Regions from separate parts of the Streptomyces sp. NPDC014907 genome, predicted to be linked through region 1. Evidence: riboswitches for the same ligand, from Rfam matches in the RefSeq annotation. Region 1 holds a riboswitch; the other holds the start of a gene.

Region 1 (3,201 bases):
CGGACGACGAGGTGGTCGAGGCCGAGGGTGTTGGCGGCGAGGGCGTCCTTGGACTCGGCCGCGCCGATGAACCCGACCGGTATGCCGAGGACGGCGGCCGGCCTCCCCGCGCCCTTCGCGACCATCTCCAGGAGGTGGAAGAGGGCGGTGGGCGCGTTGCCGATGGCGACGACGGAGCCTTCGAGGCGGTCGCGCCACAGTTCGAGGGCGGCGGCGGAGCGGGTGGTGCCCAGCTCGGCGGCGAGGCCCGGCACGGCCGGGTCGGAGAGGGTGCAGACCACGTCGTTGCCGGCGGGCAGCCGCTTGCGGGTGACGCCGCTGGCGACCATCTGCGCGTCGCACAGGACCGGCGCGCCGGCCCGGAGCGCGGCGCGGGCGCTCGCGACGACGCCCGGCGAGTACGCGATGTCCTGGACGAGGTCGGTCATGCCGCAGGCGTGGATCATCCGGACCGCCACCTGGGCGACGTCGGCGGGCAGGCCCGTGAGATCCGCCTCGGCGCGGATCGTGGCAAAGGACCGGCGGTAGATCTCCGTCCCGTCCTTCTCGTAGTCGAACATCCTGGTGCTCTCGCTCATCTCGTCGTACGGGCCGTGGTCACTGCTTCGGGCAGGGAGGTGCGGGGGGTGGGGGCGCCGTCCACCAGATAGCCGCCGCCGCCGGTGGCGAGGACGTCGACCCAGGTGCCGTGCGGGTGGCCGCAGCGGCGCTCGCACCCGGAGTAGTGGACGGGCAGGCCGGGGGCTCCCGGCACGGCGTCCGCCCGTACGTCCGCGAGGGACTTGGCGCAGCCGGGCCGCCCGGTGCAGGCGCTGACGCCGGCCCAGGGGGAGCCGGGGCGGGTGATCAGGCCGTGCGCGTCGAGTCCGGGCAGCCGGCCGGCCCCGGCGCCGGTGACGACGGCCCCGCGCCAGGGCGTGAGCCGCACCTCGCCGGCGGGCAGCAGGGCCCGCAGCTGGGCGGCGGTGAGGCGGCCGAGGGGGGCGAGGACGTGGAGGGCGGTCCCGCCGAGGGGGCCGGGGGCGGGGGGCGCCCCCCGGGGCAGGACCGGTTCCCGTACGTCCTCCGCCGCGATCCCGGCCTCCGCGAGCGCTCCCCGCACGTCCACGCCGTGCCCCTCCGGCAGTTCGCGGACGCGCCAGGCGCCCGTACCGGCGCCGCGGGCGGCGGTCAGGAAGGCGCGGGCGGCGGCGAGCGCGGCGCGCGGGGCGTCGGGGGCGGCGACGCGGACGGCCCGCGCGCCGGTGTGCAGGAGCGCGCCCTCCGGGTCCGCTGCGACCAAGGTCACATCCCCGCCGAGGCCGGTGACGTCGCCCCGGCCGTCGTCGAGGACGAAGAGGAAGCGGCCCGAGAGCGCGGCGGCCCAGGGCGCGGCGCAGAGCAGGCGGTCCAGTTCGCGGGCCCACAACTGCACGTCGGCGGCGCCGAGTCCGTCGAGGCCGGCGACCGGGGAGGCCACGATGTTGCGGACGCGTTCGTGGGTGGGGGAGGGCAGCAGGCCCGCCTCCGTCAGGAGCGGCGCCAGCTCCGCCCCGCAGCCGTCCGCCAGGCCGCGCAGCTCCGCGTTGCCGCGCGAGGTGACGCTGATCCGCCCGTCGCCCAGGGTCTCCGCCGCGTGCGCCAGGACCTCGACCTGATCGGGCGTCAGGCGGCCTGCGGGCAGCCGCAGTCGGGCGAGGAACCCGTCGTCGGCGGAGTGCAGGCGCAGGGCCCCGGGGCAGGCGTCGCCGCGGTCCCGTACGCGGGGTGCGCCGGGGGCGGGCGGCGGGGGCGGGGTGGGCGGCATGGCGGCGAGCATACCCACGGGGAACCGGCGGCCGGCGGGGTGCGACCGGTCCGGCTCCCGGGCTTCCGGGCCGGTGTGATCCGCCCGACCCTCCCGTTCCCTCCGGCCTCCGGAGCGCACGATCTAGGATGCAAGCGGCATGGGGTCCCAGGACCCCGGGGAGGAAGCCCGGTGAGATTCCGGCGCGGTCCCGCCACTGTGAGCCGGCCCGGCACCCCGGGGCGGTGAGTCAGGAACTCCCGCCGTCCACACGACCACCCGGGGCGCGGACAACCCCGAGGAAGGCCTGCGCTCGCCATGCTCCTGCTGCTGTCGCACTCCGACACCGACCTGCTCAGCGCCCGCGCGGCCGGCGGCCCGGTCGCCTACCGGTTCGCCAACCCGTCCCGGCTCCCGCTCGCCGACCTCCCCGGCCTCCTCGACGGCGCCGACCTCGTCGTCGTCCGGCTCCTCGGCGGGCTCCGCTCCTGGGAGGACGGGCTCGACGCGATCCGCGCCGCCGGGAAGCCGGTGGTCGTCCTCAGCGGCGAACAGGCGCCCGACGCCCAGCTGATGGAGGCCTCCACCGTGCCCGTCGGCGTCGCCACCGAGGCGCACGCCTACCTGGCGCACGGCGGCCCCGCCAACCTGGAACAGCTGGCCCGCTTCCTCTCCGACACCGTCCTGCTCACCGGCCACGGCTTCGAGGCCCCGGCCGCCGCCCCCACCTGGGGCCCGCTGGCGCGCACCCCCCGGACGACCGGCGGTCCGACGGTCGCCGTGCTCTACTACCGCGCCCACCACATGAGCGGGAACACCGCGTTCGTCGACGCGCTCTGCGAGGCCGTCGAGGACGCCGGGGCCCAGGCCCTCCCGCTGTACGTGGCCTCCCTGCGCGCCCCCGAGCCGGAACTGCTCGACACCCTCCGCACCGCCGACGCGATCGTCACCACCGTCCTCGCGGCGGGCGGCACCAGGCCCGCCGAGGCGCAGGCCGGCGGCGACGAGGAGGCCTGGGACGCGGGGGCGCTCGCCGCGCTCGACGTGCCGGTCCTCCAGGCCCTGTGCCTGACCGGTTCGCGGTCCGCGTGGGAGGAGAACGACGAGGGCCTCTCCCCGCTGGACGCCGCCAGCCAGGTCGCCGTGCCCGAGTTCGACGGGCGCCTCATCACCGTCCCGTTCTCCTTCAAGGAGATCGACGAGGACGGCCTGCCCGCGTACGTCGCGGACGCCGAGCGCGCGGCCCGCGTCGCCGGGATCGCCGTCCGGCACGCCCGGCTCCGCCACATCCCGAACGCCGGGAAGAAGCTGGCGCTCGTCCTCTCCGCGTACCCGACGAAGCACTCCCGCATCGGCAACGCGGTCGGCCTCGACACCCCCGCCTCCGCCGTCGCGCTCCTGCGCCGCCTGATCGCCGAGGGCTACGACTTCGGGCC
Region 2 (3,201 bases), on a different contig from region 1:
CGGCCCGCCTGCTCGGTCGGGTAGAAGTTGATGTCGACGACCCGGTCGAGGAAGGTGACGGCCGTGCGGACGGTCGCGTCCAGGCGCTCCCAGTCGATGCCGCCGTCCCGCACGAACGCGCCGAGGTTGACCGAGCCCAGGTTGCAGACCGCGGTCTCGCCGTCGTCGGTGACCTCCAGGATCTCCGTGCAGAGGTTGGAGGAGTGGACGGTGTGGCCGGGCTCGGCGGTCTGGTTGGCCGTCCGGTTCGAGGCGTCCTTGAAGGTCATCCAGCCGTTGCCGGTCTGGGCCAGGGTCCGCATCATCCGGCCGTACAGGTCGCGGGCCGGCATCGTCTTGCGGGCCAGGCCGGCCGCCTCGGCCCGGCGGTAGGCGGCGTCGAACTCGTCGCCCCACAGGTCGACCAGCTCGGGCACGTCCGACGGGGAGAACAGCGACCACTCGGCGTCGGCGTTCACGCGGCGCATGAACTCGTCCGGGACCCAGTGCGCCAGGTTGAGGTTGTGCGTGCGGCGCTGGTCCTCGCCCGTGTTGTCGCGGAGCTCCAGGAACTCCTCGATGTCCGCGTGCCAGGTCTCCAGGTAGACGGCGGCGGCGCCCTTGCGGCGGCCGCCCTGGTTCACGGCCGCGACGGAGGCGTCCAGGGTCTTCAGGAACGGCACGATGCCGTTCGAGTGCCCGTTGGTGCCCCGGATCAGGGAACCGCGGGCGCGGACGCGGGAGTACGAGAGGCCGATGCCGCCCGCGTGCTTCGAGAGGCGCGCGACCTGGTGGTAGCGGTCGTAGATGGAGTCCAGCTCGTCCTGCGGAGAGTCCAGGAGGTAGCAGGAGGACATCTGCGGGTGACGGGTGCCGGAGTTGAAGAGCGTCGGCGAGGACGGCAGGTAGTCGAGCCGGCTCATCAGGCCGTACAGCGCGGCCACTTCGTCGAGCGCGCGGACGCTCTCGTCCTCGGCCAGGCCGCAGGCGACGCGCAGCATGAAGTGCTGGGGGGTCTCGATCACCTTGCGGGTGATCGGGTGGCGCAGCAGGTAGCGCGAGTAGAGGGTGCGCAGGCCGAAGTAGCCGAAGCGGTCGTCGCCGGCCGGGTCGATCGTCGCGTCGAGCCGGTCGGCGTGCAGCGCGACGAACCCGGCGGTGCGGTCCGCGATCAGGCCCTCGCGGTGGCCGACGGCCACGGAGGCGGAGAAGACGGCGGAGCCCTGGGAGGCGGCCTCGTCCGCGATGGTGATGGTGAGGAGCCGGGCGGCGAGCCGGGAGTAGGCGGGGTCCTCGGCGATGAGGCCGGCGGCCGCCTCGGTGGCCAGCTCGCGCAGCTCCGCCTCGTCCGACGCGGCGCTGCGGCCGCGGAGCGCGGCGGCGGCGACCTTGCCGGGGTCGGTGTCGGGGAGATCGGCGGTGAGGTCGGTCAGGGTCCGCAGCAGCACGGTCCCGGGTCCGTCGCTCTCGACCGCGGAAGCCTCGGCCGAAGCCGGATCGGCGGGCGCGATGGTCACGTGGGGGCTCTCCCTCGCTCGGCTCGGGGCCGCGGGGAGGGAAGGCGGGCGGGCGGGCGTCCAGGCACGACGCGCCGCGTCCACCGGCCCACTCCGCGAGGCCCGGACGTCTGTAGGCACCCGGAACGGACGGACCGGGCGCGCTGGTCGCAGGTGCTCGGACTCGCTCCGGACGAAACCGCACGAAGCACACCGTTGCGGGACAGTTCCGGATTCGCGCCGGATTCCCCTGCGTCGACAGCGAGGACGAGCATACATGTGGGGGGCACCGCTCGCGGCACCCCCCACATGTTGTGTCACGACTCGGGACGGTGGGGAGGCTCAGAACTCCAAGGAGTAGGTGAGCAGGGGGTGATCGGGGATCGGCTCCCAGTCCCGGTGCGGGGTGCGGACGAAGCCCAGACGCTCGTAGATCCGGTGCGCGGAGGTCATCACGGAGTCCGTGGAGAGCACGATCCGGGCGCACCCCGGGAGGGCCCGCGCCCGGTCGGCACAGGCCCGTACGAGCGCCTCCCCGATGCCCCGGCCGCGGGCCTCCCGGGCGACCACGAGCATCCGGAACTCGGCCTCGCCCTCCACGGCGATGTCGGCCCACGGCGTGCCGCCCCGGGCGAAGGTCACCCCGCCGACGATCCGGCCCGGCGCGGCCCCGGTGTCCTCCGCGACGAGGACCTCGCTCTCGCGGGCCCGCCGCGCCGTGTCCCGCAGCACCGCCAGGTAGGAGTCCTCGGCCCCGTACGCCAGCAGTCCGTCGTCCAGATAGGTGCGCCCGGTCAGCTCGCCGAGCGCCTCGTACTCCTCGGGCCGTACCGCCCTGATCGTGAAGTCCATGGGGGCAGTGTGCCCGCCGGGGACGCGACGGGGCCCGGGGGTCTCCCGACGGGAGGCCCCCGGGCCCGTCACGCGCGCGCGTGCGTGCGGAATCAGCGCGTCGGCGCGGTGATCTCCTCCATCTCGGTCTTCACGCCCGGGTCGCCGGCGTCCGCCGTGTAGTCCGACGGCGAGGTCTCGTCCACGCCCTCGGGGGCCTTGGCGGCCTTGAGGACGAAGGTGAGGACCACGGTGACCAGGACGTTGAGGACGAAGGCGGTGAGACCGATGTAGCCGATCTCGCCGATGCCCGGGATCTCGGCGGAGGAGCCGCCGAAGTGCTTCTGGGTCGGGCTGGCGACGCCGTAGGCGGCGACCGTGCCGTAGACCATGCCCACGGCCCAGCCCGCGAGCAGCGCCCAGCGGTGGAACCAGCGGGTGAACAGGCCGCCGACCAGGGCCGGGAAGGTCTGCAGGATCCAGATGCCGCCGAGGAGCTGGAAGTTGATCGCGACCGTCTTGTCCATGGTGAGGACGAAGACGAGCGCGCCGACCTTCACCAGGAGCGAGACGATCTTGGAGACCTTGGTCTCCTGCGCCGGGGTGGCGTCCGGCTTGATGAAGTCCTTGTAGATGTTCCTGGTGAAGAGGTTGGCGGCGGCGATCGACATGATCGCGGCGGGGACGAGCGCGCCGATGCCGATCGCGGCGAACGCGACGCCCGCGAACCAGTCCGGGAACATGGTCTCGAAGAGCTGCGGGATGGCGAGCTGGCCGTTCTTCACCTGGATGCCGGCGGCGATCGCCATGAAGCCCAGCAGCGCGAGCAGGCCCAGCATCAGCGAGTACAGCGGCAGGATCGTGGTGTTGCGGCGGATGACCTCGCGGCTCCGGG

Evidence for each region. Region 1 has a riboswitch for cobalamin ahead of cobN (cobaltochelatase subunit CobN). Riboswitches for the same ligand answer to the same signal wherever they lie in the genome.
Region 2: another riboswitch for cobalamin. It lies ahead of ACZ3IL_RS02045 (ribonucleoside-diphosphate reductase subunit alpha); the one in region 1 lies ahead of cobN (cobaltochelatase subunit CobN).

Annotation. Positions count from the first base shown of each region.
Region 1 covers NZ_JBVHEG010000003.1:363,050-366,250, forward strand. Annotated here, with positions in the region: gene ACZ3IL_RS10820 (precorrin-8X methylmutase) at 1-578, opposite strand, end outside; gene ACZ3IL_RS10825 (cobalamin biosynthesis protein CobG) at 575-1,798, opposite strand; cobalamin riboswitch at 1,908-2,044, shown strand; gene cobN (cobaltochelatase subunit CobN) at 2,084-3,201, shown strand, end outside.
Region 2 covers NZ_JBVHEG010000001.1:470,532-473,732, reverse strand. Annotated here, with positions in the region: gene ACZ3IL_RS02045 (ribonucleoside-diphosphate reductase subunit alpha) at 1-1,496, opposite strand, end outside; cobalamin riboswitch at 1,628-1,754, opposite strand; gene ACZ3IL_RS02040 (GNAT family N-acetyltransferase) at 1,818-2,327, opposite strand; gene mctP (monocarboxylate uptake permease MctP) at 2,420-3,201, opposite strand, start outside.